One region of the Serratia sp. K1WW1 genome, then DNA from elsewhere that is predicted to be linked to it. Evidence: riboswitches for the same ligand, from Rfam matches in the RefSeq annotation. Region 1 holds a riboswitch; each other region holds the start of a gene.
What was found. Region 1 has a riboswitch for thiamine pyrophosphate ahead of thiC (phosphomethylpyrimidine synthase ThiC). Riboswitches for the same ligand answer to the same signal wherever they lie in the genome.
Positions count from the first base shown of each region.

Region 2: another riboswitch for thiamine pyrophosphate. It lies ahead of thiM (hydroxyethylthiazole kinase); the one in region 1 lies ahead of thiC (phosphomethylpyrimidine synthase ThiC).
Region 3: another riboswitch for thiamine pyrophosphate. It lies ahead of thiB (thiamine ABC transporter substrate binding subunit); the one in region 1 lies ahead of thiC (phosphomethylpyrimidine synthase ThiC).

Region 1 is NZ_CM147697.1:495,518-502,496, forward strand. It holds gene thiH (2-iminoacetate synthase ThiH) at 1-11, opposite strand, end outside; gene ACX9GU_RS02280 (thiazole synthase) at 11-790, opposite strand; gene thiS (sulfur carrier protein ThiS) at 792-992, opposite strand; gene ACX9GU_RS02290 (HesA/MoeB/ThiF family protein) at 989-1,738, opposite strand; gene thiE (thiamine phosphate synthase) at 1,728-2,381, opposite strand; gene thiC (phosphomethylpyrimidine synthase ThiC) at 2,374-4,317, opposite strand; TPP riboswitch at 4,435-4,557, opposite strand; gene rsd (sigma D regulator) at 4,596-5,108, opposite strand; gene nudC (NAD(+) diphosphatase) at 5,213-5,980, shown strand; gene hemE (uroporphyrinogen decarboxylase) at 6,018-6,979, shown strand, end outside.
Region 2 is NZ_CM147697.1:1,550,371-1,557,349, forward strand. It holds gene ACX9GU_RS07080 (MFS transporter) at 1-257, opposite strand, end outside; gene ACX9GU_RS07085 (YgdI/YgdR family lipoprotein) at 382-597, opposite strand; gene ACX9GU_RS07090 (phosphoethanolamine transferase) at 679-2,265, opposite strand; gene ACX9GU_RS07095 (lipoprotein) at 2,764-3,078, shown strand; gene rluF (23S rRNA pseudouridine(2604) synthase RluF) at 3,160-3,921, opposite strand; TPP riboswitch at 4,033-4,124, shown strand; gene thiM (hydroxyethylthiazole kinase) at 4,161-4,955, shown strand; gene thiD (bifunctional hydroxymethylpyrimidine kinase/phosphomethylpyrimidine kinase) at 4,952-5,752, shown strand; gene ACX9GU_RS07115 (Fic family protein) at 5,880-6,905, shown strand.
Region 3 is NZ_CM147697.1:5,076,501-5,083,479, reverse strand. It holds gene thiP (thiamine/thiamine pyrophosphate ABC transporter permease ThiP) at 1-1,452, opposite strand, end outside; gene thiB (thiamine ABC transporter substrate binding subunit) at 1,428-2,414, opposite strand; TPP riboswitch at 2,591-2,708, opposite strand; gene sgrR (HTH-type transcriptional regulator SgrR) at 2,746-4,407, opposite strand; gene sgrT (glucose uptake inhibitor SgrT) at 4,500-4,673, shown strand; gene ACX9GU_RS22965 (MFS transporter) at 4,821-6,008, shown strand; gene ACX9GU_RS22960 (DASS family sodium-coupled anion symporter) at 6,152-6,979, shown strand, end outside.

The DNA.
Region 1 (6,979 bases):
TCACTGGCCATCAGCGTGTCTCCTCTGAATGGCTGAGAAACGCCGTCAGCGGACTGGATGCTGCGGCGATAGACTGGCGGCTGCCTAGCCCTGAGTTGCGTGCTAACTCTCCGGCCTCCAGTGCCAGGCGGAAAGCCTGGGCCATTTGCACCGGATCCCGCGCCACGGCGATGGCGGTATTGACCAGTACCGCATCGGCTCCGAGTTCCATCGCCTCTAACGCATGGCTTGGGGCACCGATCCCGGCATCAATGACTACCGGCACTTGGGCCTGCTCAATAATGATTTCAAGGAAATCACGGGTCAGTAAACCACGGTTAGAACCGATCGGCGCGCCAAGTGGCATCACGGCGGCACAACCTGCTTCTTCCAGCCGCTTACATAGCAGCGGATCGGCACCGCAGTATGGCAGTACCACAAAGCCCTGTTTGACCAGGGTTTCCGCTGCCTTGAGCGTTTCGATCGGATCTGGCAGCAGGTATTTCACCTCTGGGTGAATTTCCAGTTTGACCCAGTGAGTCCCCAGTGCTTCACGCGCCAGCCGGGCGGCAAACACCGCCTCATCTGCCGTTTTTGCCCCGGAAGTGTTGGGCAGTAATTTCACGCCCAACCGTTGCAGCGGTGCCAGAATGGCGTCATTCCCGCCACGCAGGTCGACGCGTTTCATCGCCATAGTGACCAGTTGTGAGCCGGAGGCCTGTAGCGCAGCCAGCATTAACTCGGGCGAGGCGAATTTCCCCGTGCCGGTAAACAGGCGTGAGGTAAAGGTGGTGTCGGCGATTTGCAGCATGTCAGCCTCCGGCAATCGCTTGAAACAGCAAGATATCATCACCGTCCTGCACCTGACGGGTGGCCCAGTCGCTGCTTGGAATGATGACCTGGTTGATCGCCAAAGCGCTGCCTGGCTGGTGACGTTCCAGCCGTTCGAGCAATGCGCCAATGCTTAACGGCTGCTCCAGCTCCAGCGGTTGATCGTTGAGGGTGATCTTCATGCTGGTTCTCCGCAGAGGGGGCAGGTGCTGGCTTTGCTCAGTTGCAGAGTGCTCCAGCTTTGCTGCTTGCCGTCGAACAGGCGCAGCTTGCCGCTAAGGGAGGAGGGCAGCCCAGCCAGCATTTTTATCGCTTCCAGCGCCTGCAGCGTTCCGATCACACCGACGACCGGGCCGAGCACGCCCGCCGTGCGGCAGTTGCGCTGCGGTTCGGTTTGTTCCGGGTAGAGGCAGGCATAGCAGCCGTGGGCATACGGCGGCTCGATAACCAGCAACTGGCCGCTGAACCCTACCGCGCTGCCGCTGATCAACGGCACGCTGGCTTGGATGCAGGCGGCATTCACCGCATGACGGGTGGCCATGTTGTCGCTGCAATCGAGCACCAGATCGGCACGGGCGACCGCATCGCTCAGCGAAGCCCCTTGCAGACGTTGCTCCAGCGCGATCGACTCCACCAGAGGGTTCAGTGCTTGCAAGTGGTGCTTTGCCAACTGAGCCTTGTTGGCGGCGATATCACCAGTGCGGTACAGAATTTGCCGTTGCAGATTGGTGAGGTGTAGCTGGTCATCATCGGCCAACAGCAAGGTACCAACGCCAGCGGCAGCGAGATATAACGCCGCCGGAGAGCCTAATCCCCCCAACCCGACGATCAGCACCGTGGCTTGTTTCAGCTTTTCCTGCCCCTCGGGGCCGACATCTTCCAGCAGTAGCTGCCGGCTGTAGCGCAAGAACTCCTGGTCATTGAGCATCGCGCGACTCCTTGCCTTCAATCAGTTGCAGCAGCGTTGCCGTAGCGGCGCGCCAGTCTGGTGCCTGGGTGATGGCACTGACCACCGCCACACTGCCAACGCCGCAAGCCAGCACGGCGGGGACGCGCTCGATGCTGATCCCGCCAATGGCTACTGTTGGATACTGTTGTAATCCGGCGATGTGGCGTTGCAACTCGGCCAAGCCTTGCGGTGCAGAGGGCATATCCTTGGTTTGCGTTGGGAAGATATGTCCCAGTGCGATATAGGAAGGTTTGACGGCGATCGCCCGGGCCAGCTCGGCATCGTCATGGGTGGAAACGCCCAAGCGCAATCCTGCACGATGGATAGCTGCCAGATCGGTGGTGTCCAAATCTTCCTGCCCCAGGTGGACGCCGTAGGCATCATGCTTAATCGCCAACCGCCAATAATCATTGATAAACAGCCGGGCCTGATAGCGCTTGCCAAGGGCGATGGCGGCGGCGATGTCCGCCTCCACTTGCTCGTCTGGCAGATCTTTGATGCGTAGTTGGATAGTGGTAACGCCTGCCTCCAGCAGGCGGGCGATCCATTCAACGCTGCCGACAACCGGGTATAAACCCAGCCTGTGCGGTGTTGCAGGGAAGTGAGAGGTGAGGTTAGTCATTATTTATCTCCTCCTGCAAATTGGCCGCGCTGTGGTACAGCTCGCTGCCACGTGAGCGGAATTCAGCCGACATTTTCTCCATCCCGGTCAGTTGCACCTCAATCGGTTTGGCGGCTTCCTGTGCGGCGGCATAGTCACGCACCTCTTGGGAGATTTTCATTGAGCAGAACTTCGGCCCACACATGGAACAGAAGTGGGCGATCTTGCCGGATTCTTGCGGCAGAGTTTCGTCGTGATAGGCGCGGGCGGTTTGTGGATCCAACGCCAGGTTGAACTGATCTTCCCAACGGAATTCAAAGCGCGCTTTGGACATGGCGTTATCGCGGATTTGTGCGCCCGGATGGCCTTTCGCCAAGTCGGCGGCGTGAGCGGCGATCTTGTAGGTGATCAGCCCTTGTTTCACGTCTTCCTTGTTAGGCAGCCCCAGATGTTCCTTCGGCGTCACGTAGCAAAGCATCGCGCAGCCGAACCAGCCGATCATTGCCGCGCCGATCCCGGAGGTGAAATGGTCGTAACCCGGTGCGATATCGGTGGTCAATGGCCCCAGCGTGTAGAACGGTGCTTCATGGCAATGTTCCAGCTCCTCGGTCATGTTGCGGCGGATCATCTGCATTGGCACGTGGCCTGGGCCTTCGATCATCACCTGCACGTCATATTCCCAGGCAATCTTGGTCAGTTCACCCAGCGTATGCAGCTCGGCAAATTGCGCTTCGTCATTGGCATCCTGGATCGAGCCCGGGCGCAGGCCGTCACCGAGTGACAGCGAGACATCGTAAGCGGCGCAAATTTCGCAGATCTCGCGGAAGTGCTGATAGAGGAAGTTTTCCTGATGATGCGACAGGCACCACTTCGCCATGATCGAGCCGCCACGCGAGACAATGCCGGTCAGGCGTTTGGCTGTCATTGGCACATAGCGCAGCAACACTCCGGCGTGAATGGTGAAGTAATCGACGCCTTGCTCGGCCTGTTCCAGCAGGGTATCGCGGAACATTTCCCAGGTCAGGTTCTCCGCCACGCCGTTCACTTTCTCCAGCGCCTGATAGATCGGTACCGTACCAATCGGCACCGGGCTGTTACGCAGGATCCATTCGCGGGTTTCGTGGATATAGCGGCCAGTGGAGAGATCCATCACGGTGTCAGCGCCCCAGCGGGTTGACCACACTAACTTCTCGACTTCCTCTTCGATCGAAGAGGTAACCGCCGAGTTGCCGATATTGGCATTCACCTTCACCAGGAAATTACGGCCAATAATCATCGGCTCGGATTCCGGGTGGTTGATGTTGGCGGGGATAATGGCGCGGCCAGCGGCCACTTCCTGGCGCACAAATTCCGGTGTGATGTTTTCCGGTAGATTAGCGCCCCAGCTCTGGCCGGGATGCTGGTGGCGCAGCACTTCACCACGAATGCGCTCACGGCCCATATTTTCGCGAATGGCGATAAATTCCATTTCTGGGGTGACAATACCGGCGCGAGCGTAATGCAACTGTGTAACGCATTTACCCGGCAGGGCTTTGCGGGGCAGCGGCAGGTGCTCAAAGCGCAGATGGTCTAACCCAACATCCGCCAGTCGTTGTTGGGTGAAGCCGGAACTGACGCCGCTTAACGCTTCGGTATCGGCACGTTCGGCGATCCAGCTCGCTCGTACTTTGGCCAAGCCACGATGTACGTCGAGTACCGCCTGCGGATCGCCATACGGCCCTGCGGTGTCATACACCGGAATGGCTTCGTTCTGTTCATATTGGGGCTGGTCTTTGTTGCCGCCAATCAGCGTTGGGCTGAGCTGGATCTCACGCATCGGTACCTGGATATCGCTACGCGAACCCGCGAGATAGATCCGCTGTGAGTTGGGGAAGGTAACGCCTTGCAGAGAGTCGATAAAATCTTGCGCTTGGTCACGCTGTTGTTTACGGGCACGAGGTTGGTTCACGGTAGACATAGCAAATTCCTATCAGTGTAGTGATGTGTGGAAAATTGCTTGTCTGGAGCTCGGAGGGAGTAATGATGGTAGCCGGTAAGGCAGGCACAGCCCCTGACGGGAGCATCTTGCCTATGGCGATAGATTACTCTTGTTCCCTTCGCGGGTATTAACCCGATCAGGTTCCGCGGATCCCGAATTAACGGTCTCAGCCTGGCCAATTTAATGAAAAATCAGCGCTAGGCACTCCGACAAGAGCCCTCAGTATAAGAGGGTCAACAAAAACTACAACCCCCGAATCAGGCAGGGTGTGATAGCGATTCAGTATTGCTGGAGCCCGGTTGGCCCTGCTGCCAGGTTTCTGCCGCCAACTGGATCAACTGATCTTCCAAGGCGAAACGTGATGCCAGGGCTTCGCCGATATCTGACAGCGCCTGATTGAGTTCTTCACAAACGTCATCGATATCGACTTCGGTGTAGCGGTCGTGGAACGCCATCACGGCTTCGGTATTGGCCTGTAATTTGGGGTAGAACTTGGTGGCTAGCGCCATCTTGGGGCTGGCGGAGCCTTCCACTTGTTTGATAATTTTGTCATAAATGTGAAAATGCCCGGCAGAGAGATAATCCACCAGATTATGGCAAAAGTTCTCCAGCGCTTTTTCATTGAGCGGCGTATGCTTTTCTTTGTTGGGTTTAATGCCGACTAAACTGCAGTAGGCAACCAGTAGCTGCTTGCGTGCCTGCAACCATTGATCGACTAATTCGTTACTGCCACCAACGCGCTGAGTCAGGCTTTCCAATCGGTTGAGCATGGTTGACTCCGTGTGTAAGAGAAAGAGAAAGAAAAAGTAAGTTAATAAAATGTAACAAAGACCATTCCTAGATTGCCAGTGAAGCAGAGGTTGTGCAACAACATATGGAACTTGCATTAACGGGTAACGAAAATGGCTGGTGGATCGTCAGCCATGAAAGCAAAATTTGGTTACCAAATGGTGAATTACCGTTTGGTTCTGCCGCACTATTTTCCTTGCAAGGCCGACCGGCTCGTCAAATTGGCGAATGGGAGGGGGCACCGGTTTGGCTGGTGCGTCAACCTATGGCCAAAGAGATGGGATCGGTGCGGCAACTGCTTAGCCTCGACCGTGGCCTGTTCCAACTGGCCGGGCGCGGCGTACAACTGGCCGACTTTTATCGCTCACACCAGTTCTGCGGCTACTGCGGCCATGAGATGCACCTTAGCCGCACCGAAAGCGCTTGTCTGTGCGACAACTGTCGCGAACGTTATTACCCGCAGATTGCCCCTTGCGTCATTGTCGCTATTCGCCGCAATGATGAGATCCTGCTGGCACAGCATGTGCGCCACCGTGGGGGGATCCATACCGTGCTGGCGGGGTTTGTGGAGGTGGGGGAAACCCTGGAGCAGGCCGTGGCGCGCGAGGTGATGGAAGAAAGTAATATCGCCATTACCAACCTGCGTTACGTGACTTCGCAACCCTGGCCGTTCCCTCATTCGCTGATGATGGCGTTTATGGCCGAGTATCAGGGCGGTGAACTGCGCCACGATCCGAAAGAGTTGCTCAATGCGGGCTGGTATCGCTATGACCAACTGCCGCTGCTGCCACCGCCTGGTACCGTGGCGCGCCGCCTGATCGAGGACACCGTGGCGCTGTGTCGGGCAGAATAATGTACAATGGCGGCAGATAATCAAGGGAGCCCAAGAAATGAATGAGTTGAAGAACGATCGCTACCTGCGCGCGCTGCTGCGTCAGCCGGTGGATCTCACCCCTGTATGGATGATGCGCCAGGCCGGTCGTTATTTGCCAGAGTACAAAGCCACCCGTGCTCAGGCCGGGGATTTCATGTCGCTGTGCAAAAATGCCGAACTGGCCTGTGAGGTGACATTACAGCCCCTGCGCCGTTATGCGCTGGACGCCGCCATCCTGTTCTCCGACATTCTCACCATTCCCGATGCCATGGGGCTTGGGCTCTATTTCGAAACCGGGGAAGGCCCGCGTTTTTCTTCGCCAATCACCTGCCGTGCCGACGTAGAGAAGCTGCCTGCATTCGATCCGGAAGACGAGCTGGGCTATGTCATGAACGCGGTGCGCACCATCCGCCGTGAATTGAAGGGTGAAGTGCCACTGATCGGTTTCTCCGGCAGCCCGTGGACGTTGGCGACCTATATGGTCGAAGGCGGCAGCAGCAAGGCATTCACCAAGCTGAAGAAAATGATGTACGCCGAGCCGCAGACGCTGCATTTGCTGCTGGATAAGCTGGCGGACAGCGTGATCCTGTATCTCAATGCCCAGATCAAGGCCGGGGCGCAGTCCGTAATGGTATTCGATACCTGGGGCGGCGTGCTGACGGGCCGTGATTATCGCGAATTCTCACTGCACTATATGCATAAAATCGTTGATGGCCTGCTGCGTGAAAATGACGGGCGCCGCGTGCCGGTGACGTTGTTCACCAAAGGCGGCGGCCAGTGGCTGGAAGCAATGGTGGCCACCGGTTGCGATGCGCTGGGCCTGGATTGGACCACCGATATTGCCGATGCGCGCCGCCGTGTGGGCGATAAAGTCGCGCTGCAGGGGAATATGGATCCTTCCATGCTGTATGCCGCACCGGAACGCATCGCACAGGAAGTGGAGACCATTCTGGCCGGTTTTGGTCAGGGCGAAGGCCA
Region 2 (6,979 bases), 1.1 Mb from region 1:
AAGGTCAGGGCAAAGATAAATACGTTTCTGGTGCCGAACTTGTCGGAGAGAAAGCCGCTAGCCGGGATGAAAAGCGCCAGGCTGAGCGCATAGCAAATCACTGCCGATTCCATGCTCAACGGTGATTCATGTAAGTCTGCCGCCATCTTTGGCAGCGCAGTGTTGAGTATTGAGGTATCAAGGGCCTGCATAAAATATGCAACCGCTGCAATCCATGGCAAGGCTTTGTGCATAGTAGGAGTAATCGCAGTTGCCATCTAAATTCGCTCACCAGGCGGGTTATCTATTGATAGTAGAACAGCCACTTGATGAGCGCGAATGCCAATTTTGCACGATTGGTTTGTGAAGGAACCGATAAAAGTCACACAGCCGCAGGGAAGGCTATTTTTTTACTATTCCGGAAATATCATTGGTATTGATCAGATGATAGTCGCCGTTCATGCCGGTATAGCTGGTCATACCGCTACTGCGGTCAGTGTCAGGTTCACCGTGAGCCTGTAGGATATCGCCATATTTAGTCGTGATAATGTAGTCACTGGTGCAACCCGTCAGCGCCACTGTTAGGACTATGAGAGGCAGAAAAGTCAGTTTTTTCATTGGTCAACAGGCTCTTTTCATTTTAACTGCCTCATATTACAGACGAAGTGGCCCGAGATGCAAAGGCTACCTTGTTACACTTCAGCGCGTTTGGGTTTCAAAGATATCCGTCCGCAAATGGGTGTAGTCCACCTTCTTGAGCTTAAAGTTGGTGATATAGACGGGGCCAGCTTTTTGCTCGGAAAGAAACGAGTATTTCGGCGTCAGCTCTTTGGTTTTGATCCCGGTCCACGAGGCGAAAAAGGTCAGGAAGTCATTGGCCGAACGAGGGGCTTTAATCAGGCGGTGTGCGGTGTCATCGCTGGAAAGCACCATAAAGGGGACCTGAAAATTTTGCTGAAACTGGTCATCGTGGGCCAGATATTGCACCTGGGTACCGCGCTCTTTAAACGCCAGACCGTGATCGGAGAAGTAGACCATTGAGAAACTTTCCCCGGTGTCGCGTAACTGCTGATAGAGCTGTTTCAGCAGGCTGTCAGTTTGCGTCATGGTGTAAAGATAGCAGGAGGTCTCTTTGGATTGCACAAAGTCCGCGTATTTCCCCTGAGTCCGGTCGCAGGCTTGCGGATGTGAACCCATCAGGTGCAAGACGAGCAACTGCGGGTTAGTGCTGCGCGGGGCGGCAAAAACCTGAGCGGTCATCTTGAGCAGCGTTTCATCATGGGTATTCTTATTCGCTTCAAAATCACCGTTTTTCAGGAACTGCACTTCATCGGCACGTTTGGCAATGCTGGCAATAGCGGTGTCATATTCACCAATTTGGCCTTGGTTGGAGAACCACCAGGTCTGAAAACCTGCCCGATTGGCCAACGTGACGAAGTTATCCTGATACTGCGGTTTGCCGTTAATGACACGGGTTAACGTCATGCCGAGCGATTTCTGTGTTGATCCGCTGGCCGCAATATAGTTAAGCAACAGCGTACCGTTTACGTGGTTGGCAAAGGGGGTATTGTCCCAGTGCCCACCAAACGCACCTAAGGCATCTCGCCGCGCGCTTTCGCCGATCACTACCATGTAGATGTGATATTTCGGTTTCACCGCCAGCACGTTCCAGGAATCTTTCAGCTGTGAAAACGCCTGCATACGGGCTTTTTCATCAATCACTTCCTGGTTATTGGCGATCACATCTCTGACGAAACGAAACACGGGATAACCAGAATCGGTCAATTTAAACACGCCACCATACGCCAGATTCTGGACTGGCGTGACAAAAAAACAGACCACGCTGATGGTGAGACATAAGCTGTGGAGGGTGTTCCAAGCGCCTTTCGGGGTTGGCTTACGGCGCAACGCGATAATGCCCAGTGCCAGAATAAACAGGGACACCAGATAGCTGTACCACGGGAAGATGGTCAATATCTCGCTGGACTCTTCCACCGTGGTCGAGTGTAACGCCAGCAGGGTATTAAAATTGGGCGAGCCATAGGCCTGAGAAAATGGAAAATACATGGCGGCGATGAGGCTACACAGCCCGATCACGCTCTTTTGCAAGCGTGGGCTGAGACGCCACAGCAGCAGTAGCACACAACTGAACGCCACGGCATACAGCAGACTAAATGGGTAGCCGAGGGCGAAGTTGATCAGCAGCGACTGCAGGAAGTAAAAGCCTGTCCACGGGGTTAGGGTGACGTCACGCGCTGCCAGGGTATCTTTAACCGTTGAATTCATGTTTACCGAAAGTTATCAAATGCCGTGTGGTAACTCTGACAAGAAAAGAGTCATAAATCCGTTTGGTATACGGAAAGGGGAGGAGGGATAGACCGCATCCAGCGAGCCGCAACATGTACCCGGATGCGAGAAGATAGAGCCGAATGAAAACAAGATCAACTGATAATTATCGGCTGTTTTGAGAGGTTGATTGCAATTTCGAACGGAATGAGAAGTAGAAGCAGGAAGGTGCGGATTTTCAAGAAAAATGCAGACCCTTCAGTGAGGACGGATCGCTATCAGTATGCCGCTTTTTCGGGGTATCGCAGTGTATTTTGTATCAGGTCAATCAGTGATTGCTAGAGGAGCAGTTGCTCGCCCATCACACTAAATAGCGCGAGCATACCCTACCTTAGGAGGGTTCCTTTATTTATGGCGGAGAAATATATTACGCGGGAGTTCATACGCTGAAAAACATAGAGACCCATCAGGATTCTGTTTGGTTTTAAAGGATGATTTATGAAAAGAACGTTTATCGCTTTAACGGTTACGCTATTGGTGGCTGGCTGTTCAACATTGAAAACCGATCAGGCAATACCGCTATTGCAGGCAGAAACCGCTAAAATGCTGGGTCTGGCATCATCGGATGAGATTACCGTGACCAATGTGAATAGCGCCCAACCGGATGCCTTGGGTGGACAGAAACTTTCTTACCGAGCTACCACTGAGAAAGGGCGAATTTTTGACTGCTCTTCGATGATGATGCCGGGCCTTTTACTGTCGGCCCCAACGCTGAGCGCACCAAGCTGTACGCCGGTTGTTACGCATAAATAATTTTCGTCAGGGATCCACGTGCGCCGCATTACAACTGGGTGGTGCCTGGTGCTTTCCCGCAAGTGAATGATGATGAGGCGGTTATGCTTGGCCGCCGACCCTCGGGGCGGAGATATCCTCGGAAGAGGAGTGTTCAATCAGCTTGAATAGCTCGATCCGTTCATCATCGGTAAAATCCCGCCATTCGCCCATCGGCAACCCTTGCAGAGCGATGTTCATTATACGTTCGCGCTCAAGCTTGGTGACTTTATAACCAAAATATTTGCACATGCGGCGGATTTGGCGGTTAAGCCCTTGCACCAGGGTGATGCGAAACACCTGCGGGGCTTCTTTCTCCACTAGGCATTTTTGAGTTACCGTGCCCAGGATGGGGACGCCCGCACTCATGCCCTGAATAAACTCATCGGTCACCGGTTTGTTGACGGTCACCAGATACTCTTTTTGGTGATTGTTGCCAGCACGGAGGATCTTATTGACCAGTTCGCCGTCATTGGTCAGGAAAATCAGTCCCTGGGAGTCTTTATCCAGGCGCCCAATGGGAAAGACGCGTCTGCTGTGACTAACGAAATCACCGATGTTATCCCGCACGTGCTTCCCCATGCTGGTGATGATGCCAACAGGCTTATTCAGTGCGATAAGCACCAGATCGTCCACATCACGCGGTTCGATCGGCTGGCCGTTAACTGTCACCACATCCCCGACCAATACCTGAGCGCCCAAGGAGGCTAACTTGTCGTTGATGAAAACGTTGCCTTGCTTGATGTGGCGGTCGGCAGAGCGACGAGAACACATGCCGCTGTCGCTAATGTATTTGTTAAGGCGGATAGATGAGTGAGTAAGCATGGATTCCCCGTTAAACGCGAACTATACATTACCTGGGGGGCACGGCGTCTCCTTTTTATTTTTGACTCTATTGCATGATTGACCTCACTGGCTACAGCCTCAATAATGGCAGACGTCGACACGGGGTGCCCTTAGGGGCTGAGAAATTACCCGTATTACCTGATCTGGATTATGCCAGCGTAGGGATGTCGCGGTATCTCAACCGGTACCCGCCTTCTTGAACGCCGGTTGGGAGCTCTATGTTTACTCGACCTGATGTGTTACCCGGCACCCGTGCCGCGGCTTGTTTTAACCAATTTAAACGCCAACCTCCATTGATCCACTGCCTGACCAACGAAGTGGTGCAAGAGCTGACGGCCAACGTGCTGCTGGCGCTTGGCGCTTCGCCAGCCATGGTGGTGGAACCGGAAGAGGCCGCGCAGTTCAGCCGCGTGGCTGATGCGCTGTTGATCAATATCGGCACCCTGCACGCATCGCGGGCAGAGTCGATGTTAGCCGCCATCGAGGCTGCCAACCGTGCTGAAAAGCCCTGGTTACTGGATCCGGTTGCCGTTGGGGGATTGGAATACCGAGCAATCTTCGCCCGCCGCTTGCTCACCCTGCGGCCTGCGGCGATCCGTGGCAACGCGTCGGAAATCATTGCCTTGAGCGGCCTGCAGACCAGCGCCCGTGGTATGGATAGCCAGGATGACTCGCTGGTGGCGTTACCCGCAGCACGCGTATTGGCTCGAAATTGCGGGGCCATTGTGGCCGTCACCGGTGAGACAGACTACATCACCGATGGTGAGCGAGATTGGGCCGTCACGGGTGGCGATGTATTAATGACGCGCGTGGTGGGGACGGGCTGCGCGCTTTCGGCCGTTGTGGCAGCATTTTGCAGTTTGCCGGGCGATCGGCTGGATAACGTTGCCACCGCTTGCCGCGTGATGGCGCTATGTGGTGAAAGGGCCACGGCGCGGTGTTCTGGCCCTGGCAGCTTTACTGCCGCCTTCCTGGATGCCCTCTACCAACTGCGGATGGAGGATCTGCTATGAAACGGATTAACGCTCTCACCATCGCTGGCACCGATCCTAGCGGCGGAGCCGGTATTCAGGCCGATCTGAAAGCCTTCTCCGCATTGGGGGCCTATGGCACCAGCGTGATCACCGCGCTGGTGGCGCAGAACACCCGTGGCGTGCAGTCGGTATATCATATCGAACCGGCATTTGTGGCCGCCCAACTGGATTCGGTACTCAGCGATGTGCGTATCGACAGCGCTAAAATCGGCATGTTGGCTAATGCCGATATCGTGCGGGCAGTGGCCGAGCGTCTACGCCATTACAAGCTGCCTTATGTGGTGCTGGATACGGTGATGCTGGCTAAAAGTGGTGACCCGCTGTTGGCACCGGAAGCGGTGGAGTCCATCCGCCGTGAGCTAATGCCGTTGGTTTCCATTATCACGCCGAACTTGCCAGAGGCGGCGGCTTTGCTGGCCTGCGCTCCGGCGCAAAACGAATCGCAAATGCGCGAGCAGGGCCAGGCGTTGTTAGCGATGGGCTGTCAGGCGGTGTTGATGAAGGGGGGCCACCTGAGTGAAGAGGAAAGCCCTGATTGGCTATTTACCCCCGGCTTTGGGCAGCGCTTTAGTGCGCCGCGCATAGCGACCAGGCACACGCACGGCACCGGTTGCACCTTATCTGCGGCACTGGCTGCCCTGCGCCCGCGCCACCAGAACTGGGCCGATACCGTGGCAGCGGCAAAAAACTACCTGCAACTGGCTTTACAACAGGCCGACAGCCTGGAGGTGGGGCAGGGTATTGGGCCGGTACACCATTTCCATGCATGGTGGTGAGCCAACTTTTCCACTAGCCGATGCTAGTTGGTCAGTTGCTTGATATTTTCCACCAAGCCCTCCATGATCGGGAAGCAGGCCCAATGCGGCTCAGGCTGATTGATTTGTGATAATAAAGGGAAGCAAGATGGCTGGTTATCAACCACCTTATACCATTACGCCAGCTATCCTGAATCGAGTGATTGAGGTGGGTGAGCTATTGGGGCATTGGGCCGCACAGGCTGGGCAATCTTCACCTTTGTTACGCAAAGAGAACCGTATCCGCACCATCCAGGCCTCATTGGCCATTGAGCATAATAGCCTGTCTACTGAGCAGGTGACTGCGATCATGGAAGGTAAGCGGGTGTTGGCACCGGCAAAAGATATTCAGGAAGTCCGTAACGCCATCCTTACCTATGAAAAATTGCCAAGCTGGCAAAGCCATCGGCTTGAGGATTTGTTGGCGGCACATGGCTTATTAATGGGAGGGTTGGTCGATGCTTCGGGGCAGCTACGCAGCGGCAATGTTGGGGTATATCGAGATAAACAACTTATCCATATGGCGCCACCTGCCAATCAACTATCGCGTTTGGTTGGCGATCTGTTGGCGTGGTTAAAGCACACCGATATTCATCCACTGATCGCCAGCTCTATCTTTCACTATGAATTCGAATTTATTCACCCGTTTGCCGATGGCAATGGGCGAATGGGGCGTTTATGGCAAACATTGATCCTCAGTGAATGGCGTTCAGAGCTGGCATGGCTACCGGTTGAAACCCTGATCCATAATCAACAGCAGGACTATTACCGAGTCCTGGGAGTCTGTGTTCGGGCTAGCGATTGCACCGCATTTATTGATTTCATGCTGGAGAAACTGGTGGCGGCATTAGCCGAAGGTATTGGCGAGCAGAAGGGGAAGTCTGCCACAATGTCGGAAGAAATGTCGGAAGAAATGTCGGAAGAAATGTCGGAAGAAAATTTACTACCGCTGAGTCGAACGACTGAACGCATCTTGGCCATTATCGCTGCCAATCCCTCCGTCACCATTGCCCAATTGGCGGAAACATTGGCGATGAGCAGCCGTACCATTGAGCGAAGCCTCAAGGTGCTCCAGGAAGGAAAGCGGCTAATTAGGGTTGGGGCAACCAAAAAAGGGTACTGGCAGGTTGTCTGACGAAAAACGCTGAGCCAACTTTCCCGTTTAATTGTGGTCTGAGCTACTTGGAGCTACGCTTTTGATTTACCGAG
Region 3 (6,979 bases), 1.4 Mb from region 1:
GCCGAACAGTGCTACCACGCCGAAATCGCCAATCGACAGCACACAGGCAAAGGCCAAAGCCTGCGCTAGCGGGCGTTGCAACGCTTTCAGCTCGATCCAGCGCAGCCGCTGCCAGCCGTGGATATCCAGCGACAAGCATAGCGGATTATAACGCTCGGCCAGATCGCGCATCGGGTTTTCCAGCACTTTCAGCGCGTAGGGCACCGCCATCAACGCATTGGTGAGGATCACCAGCGCATACGGCGACTGCGGCAGCCCAGTGGTATCGCTCAGCAACAGGAAGAAACCGGTAGCCAGCACAATGCCTGGCATCGCCAGGATCACCATGCCGCTCAGTTCCAGCGTTTGGCCCCAGGCGGCCCGTTGCCGCAGTTTCAGTTCACGGCTGCTCCATAGCAGCATCATGGTCAATACTACACATAAAATACCCGCCCCAAGTGCGATACGCAGTGAGGTGAACAGGGCCTGCCAGAGAATTGGCTGTTGCAGCACGGTGATCAGCGTTTGGTTGGCACCGTCGATGATCACCGCCAGCAACGGAGGCAACAGCAACAATAGCGCTGCGGCAATCAATAGCGTATCGCTAATGCGCCGCCCCAGGCTGTCCTGCGGATCGCGCCAGCGCTGGGCGTGGGTATGGCCAACCGGCAGAGCCTGGCTCAAACGCTGGCTGAGCACCACCAGCCCCAGGCAGCAAGCCAGTTGGATCAGCGCCAGCAGCGCAGCGCGGCTGAGATCGTAGTCGTAACTCAAGGCCTGATAGATCGCCAGCTCTATGGTGGTGGCCTGCGGCCCGCCACCCAACGACAGCACGGTTGCAAAACTGGCAAAACACAGCATAAACACCAGTGCACCGCTGGGTAAGATCTGGCGGCGTAAAGCAGGCCATTCCACAAAGCGGAACTGCTGCCAGCCGTTCATCCCCAGCTGTGCGGCCAGTTGTCGCTGCTCGGTGGGAATGTTCTCCAGCGCCTGTAGCAGCAGGCGGGTGGCCAGTGGCATATTAAAGAACAGATGCGCCAGCAGAATACCTTGCAGGCCATAAGGCGAAAAACCGTAGTTCACGCCCAGCCAACCACACAGCGTTGCCAGCCAGCCTTGCCTGCCGTAGACGCTCAGCATGCCAAACACCGCCACCAGCACCGGCAGCACCAGCGTCATGGCGCACAGGCGCAGCAGCAGGTTGCGGCCAGGGAAGCGCCGCCGGTACAGCGCCCGGGCCAGCCAGATGGCAGGCACTACCGAGATCACGGCAGAGAGTAGCGCCTGCCAAAAGGTAAAGCGCACCACATGCCAGAGGTAGCTGTCTTGCCACAGGTTACGCCAATCGCTTTCTGGCGCATGACGCCACAGCGAGCCCATGGCCGCCAACGCGATCAGCAGGATCAGACCGGCGGCCATCAGCCCCGGCCATAACCAGTGGGGGATCAGTGGCTGACGGCGGTTTGCCATGCTCGGATCCAGTTACCACGCTGTTGTGCCACTTCCTCGGCGCTGAATTGTAATGCCGTTTGCGGCACGGTCATCTGTTCGAAACCGGCGGGCAGTTCCGTCTTGATCACCGGGTACATCCAGTTGCCGGTAGGAATGGTGTTCTGGAAGGCCGGGGAGACCATAAACTGCATGAAGCGCTCGGCCAGCTCTGGCTGTTTGCTGGCCTTTAGCTTGCCAGCGACTTCGATTTGCAGGTAGTGGCCTTCACTGAAGCTGGCCGCCGCATAGAGGTCTTTTTTCTCTTCGATCAGATGGTAGGCGGGGGAGGTGGTGTAGCTCAGTACCATGTCGCCTTCCCCTTTCAGGAACAGGCCGTAGGCTTCACTCCAGCCTTTGGTCACGGTGACGGTTTTCTTCGCCAACTGTTGCCAGGCGAGCGGTGCTTCGTCGCCATACACTTTCTGCATCCAGAGCAGCAGGCCAAGGCCAGGTGTGCTGGTGCGCGGATCCTGATAGATGATCTTGAGAGGACGATCGCTGCTCACCAACTCTTTCAGGCTGGTCGGCGGGTTCTTCAGCTTGTCTTTGTTGTAGACGAAAGCAAAGTAGCCATAGTCGTAGGGAACGAAGGTCTGGTTGTGCCAGCCACCGGGAACCGTGAGCTTGCTAGTATCGACTTGGCTGGCGGTGAACAGATCGGTTTGCTGCGCGGCTTGCAGCAGGTTGTTGTCCAGACCCAAAACCACGTCGGCGGCGCTGTTCTTGCCTTCCATTCTCAGGCGGTTGAGTAACGAAACGCCGTCTTCCAGCGCCACGAATTTCAATTCGCAGTCACATTCGGCCTCAAAGGCTTTTTTTACCGCCGGGCCTGGGCCCCAGTCGGCAGCGAAAGAGTCGTAGGTGTAGACCGTCAGCGTTGGCTTGGCCAGGACCGGCATCGCCGCTAGCAGTAATAAACAGGGCAGGTATTTTTTGACCACTTTGCACTCCTAATAATAAAGGGGCAAAGGTATCTGAGGGCGTTCCCCATCATCTTTCAAGCCGCAGCGTTGTTGACTGCACGCCCTTACCCCAGTCACTTATCAATATAAGCTCCTGGGGATAAGGGCGCTTGCCGCCTAGCTGCGACTTGAAATCTATTGGGGATAAGCAACAAAGCAGCGCCATGCTCAAATCCCTCCGCCGGTATTGACCGGATCAGGTTCGACGGGTGTGCTCTCAGCGGAAAACCGTTGGCCAAAATTGGCGGGTTCTCCGCACCCCGTTGAGTCGGCGCTATTGTAGAGGCTTAGCGGCGTGGGTGAAAGGCGATTATGCTTCCGGCGGCGCAAACCAGGCAGATTTAAAATCGAACCAGCCGAGGGTGTTCATCCGTACCCCACGCATGCTGCGTTGACCATGCAGTTGCAGCCAGTGGTGGAATAACGGATGCAACTGATGGCTGCTGACCAGGCGCTGGCAAAACTCGGCCATGGACAGGCGATTTTCCCGCCACTGGGCGGCATCCTGCGCGATATCCTCCGTCAGACAATGTTGGATCAACGGTAGTTCGTACAGCGTGGCAAACAGCGAAAACTCCAGCGGCAGGGTGAAGTTGGCGCTGCCTAACCACAGATCGCTTTGCGCCTTGCCCTTATGCCAGGCTTCATAATCCACGACCTGCACATTGAGCTTGATGCCCTGCTCGGCCAGCAGAGAGGCGATGGCCTGCTTGATGGCGTGGAACTCGGAGTGTTCGCTGTAGAAGGTCAGGGTCAATTCGGTTAAGCCCACAGGCTTGGGTTGCTGCCCTAGGACGCGGTTATGCAACCAGCGCGGGAGAATGCCATAGGCCGGAGCCCAGTAACGCTGGTAGAGCGGCCCGGCGTGGCTCAGCAGCGCGATTGGGTTGATCAGTTCGCTTAGCCAACTGCGGATTTCCGGATCGGCCGCCAGTGCCGAACGCTGGTCGAACAGCAGAAAATAACAGCCTTCTTCGAGGCGACTTTCCAGCTCGTTCCTTCCGGTATCATCCCCCTGCAACTGGACGCCGGAGTGTGCCAGCTCTTCGGTGATTTCGGGTAATACCCAAATGTTGACCTCATCGATCAGGGCACGATAGCCAAAGTAGTCGTCAAAGGCATGAATTTTCATCTGGCTTTGGTTGTTGTGTATCACGCGATAGGGGCCGGTGCCGATCGGGTGGCGGGCAAAATCCGGCAGGCTCTGCCATTCGCGCGGCAGGATCATGGCATGTACGCTGCTCAGCAGCCAGGGCAGCCAGTAGTCCGGCGTGTGCAGATGTACATCGATGACATAAGGCGTAGGCGAGTCGATCCTGTCGATATGTGAAAATAGCGGCTGTGGGATCAGGCGGTTGAGCGAATGGATCACGTCTTCCATTTCCAGCTCACGGCCATGGTGAAAATGGATCGCCGGGCGTAGATAAAAGCGCCAGTGCAAAGGGGTGATCGTTTGCCAATGATGTGAAAGATCGGGATCCAGTTCCCCGTTTTCCTCATTTACCCGCGTCAGGCCGTTGAAAATCTGTCTTGCCAGGTGGGTTTCTGAACGACGCAGCGCCGAACCGGGCAACAGGTTGTAAAGCTGACGATAGTAGAGCACGCGCAGGATATGTTTCCCCTGGCGGAAGCTGCGCCCCAGTTGGGAAAGCAGCATTTGGCGTACTACGTCTTTATCGCCCACCAGTTGGACCAGTTGGTCGATGCGATCCTGTTCCAGCAGTTCCTCGGCGCGTTGTTGTTGCAGTGCCAATCCGGTGTAGTGAAAGCTGAGTTGCGAACGTTTACCCCGGCCGGATTCGGCCTGCCAGGTCAGCCAGCCCTCGTGCTGCATGGCTCCCAGAAGCGAGCGAACATGGCGGCGGGAACAACTGAGTACCTCAGCCAGCTCTTGCAGCGTGGTTTCGGTGGTTTGGCCATGGCAGCGTTGCCACAGGCGGATGAACTGTTGTTGCAGGCGTGAGGTGGACATAAAAGAGGAACTCTCTGGCATCAAGTCGTCAATTTATCTTTCCCTATATTACTCCGATAATGAGGGCAGTTGAATCAGCGGAGGGATAACAAATGACGGTTCTGTTAACTAAACAGTTTTATCAGCGTTATTTCACCGCGATCCGCCGCCAGCAGGCCGATTGGCTGCAGGTGGTACCTGAACAGGCGCGGCTGGAGATGCTGGCCCACTTGACCCAGTGGGACATCGCCACGCTAAGCGACAAGCAATACCGTGAGCGTATCTGACGTTCACCGCAAAAGTGTTTCTGAGTAATGGTGCTTTTCACCAGCCAGTGGGGTAACCCACTGGCATTTTTATCTGCCGTCTTTACTTCCTTCGGCAATTTTCCTTCTGTAGCATAGCCTTCTTTATTTCTGGATAGGGATATCGCCATGAGTTTCAGACGCTGGTTGCCGCGCCGTTTTAATCCCGTTTTTGCCGCCTTCCTGCTGATAGCCTTCCTTACCGGCATTGCCGGAGCGCTGCAAGCCCCCACGCTAAGCCTGTTTCTGACCACCGAGGTAAAGGTGCGCCCGCTATGGGTAGGCATGTTCTATACCGTGAATGCCATCGCCGGGATCATCGTCAGCTTTCTGTTGGCCAAGCGTTCGGATACCCGTGGCGATCGGCGCAAGCTGATCCTGGTGTGCTGTGCCATGGCGCTGGCCAATAGCCTGTTGTTTGCGTTCAACCGTGATTATCTGACGTTGATCACCGTAGGCGTGCTGCTGGCCGCGATTGCCAATACCGCCATGCCGCAGATTTTTGCCCTGGCGCGTGAGTATGCGGACAGCTCGGCACGTGAAGTGGTGATGTTCAGTTCGGTGATGCGTGCTCAGCTTTCACTGGCTTGGGTGATCGGCCCGCCGCTGTCATTTATGTTGGCACTGAACTACGGTTTTACCTGGATGTTTATGATTGCGGCGCTGATTTTTGCCATCAGCGTGCTGCTGGTGTGGCTGATATTGCCTTCGGTGCCCCGTGCCAACGTTGAGATCAGCGTAGATTCTCCGCCTATTGCACCAATCAGCGCCTGGCGCGATCCCGATGTGCGCCTGCTGTTTGTGGCTTCGATGCTGATGTGGACCTGCAACACCATGTATATCATCGACATGCCGCTGTACATCACTGCCGATCTGGGCTTGCCAGAACGGCTGGCTGGTTGGCTGATGGGCACCGCCGCCGGGCTGGAAATCCCCGCTATGCTGCTGGCGGGTTATTACGTCAAACGCTTTGGCAAACGCAATATGATGCTATTTGCGGTGGCGGCAGGCGTGCTGTTTTATGCCGGGCTGGTGCTGTTCAAGTTCCAGTCGGCCCTGATGGTATTGCAGCTGTTCAACGCGGTGTTTATCGGCATTATTGCCGGGATCGGCATGTTGTATTTTCAGGATCTGATGCCGGGGCGGCCCGGTGCCGCGACCACCATGTTTACCAACAGCATTTCGACCGGGGTGATCCTGGCCGGTGTACTGCAAGGCGCGCTGGTGGAAAACTTTGGTCACTATGCGGTTTACTACCTGATTACTCTGCTGGCCATCCTGGCGCTGTGGATGTGTGCCAAAGTTCGTGAAGTGTGAACTGTAACATCCTGTAAGTTGATACATGTCATTGAGAAAACCGCTTCATTCTCACTAAGATAAACGGACTCAGAGCGTGAGCTTCGCGCTCTTATCCATCTTGCTGTCGAGATGCCGATCCCGTTGATAAAAGTGGGTATGTTATGGATAAACTAACACCGCTCAAACCTGTTCCCTCCCTCTGTGCCGTTATCGTTGCTCTACTGATCTGGTTTGTGGTCCCTGTTCCCGAAGGGGTGGCACCGAATGCCTGGCATTTGCTGGCGCTGTTTATCGGGACCATCATTGCCATTATCGGTAAGGCGATGCCTATCGGTGCCGTTTCTATCATCGCTATTGCACTGGTTGCCCTGACCGGCGTGACCAACCCAGGCAAGCCTGGAGCGGCATTGGACGATGCACTGAGTGGTTTCTCTAATCAGCTTATCTGGCTGATCGGCTTCTCGATCATGATCTCTCTGAGCCTGAATAAAACCGGCCTGGGATCGCGCATTGGCTACTACTTTATCTCGCTGTTTGGCAAAAAAACGCTGGGGATCGCCTATGCGTTAACCCTGGCGGAAACCGTGCTGGCCCCGGTTACGCCGAGTAATACCGCCCGTGGCGGCGGGATCATCCACCCGATAATGAAATCGATAGCGGACAGCTTTGGCTCCAAGCCCGAGCTGAATACCTCCGGCAAGATTGGCCGCTATCTCTCGCTGGTGAACTACAACATCAACCCGATCACCTCGGCGATGTTTATCACCGCTACTGCGCCTAACCCACTGATTGTCAATCTGATCGCCAAAGGCGCCGGTTCCGAGTTTGAACTGACCTGGGCCATGTGGGCGGTCGCGGCGCTGGTACCGGCGATCTGTTCGCTGATCGTCATGCCGCTGGTGGTTTATTGGCTGTATCCGCCGGAAATCAAAAGCACCCCGGATGCGCCACTGTTTGCACAGGATAAACTGCAAACTCTGGGGCGGATA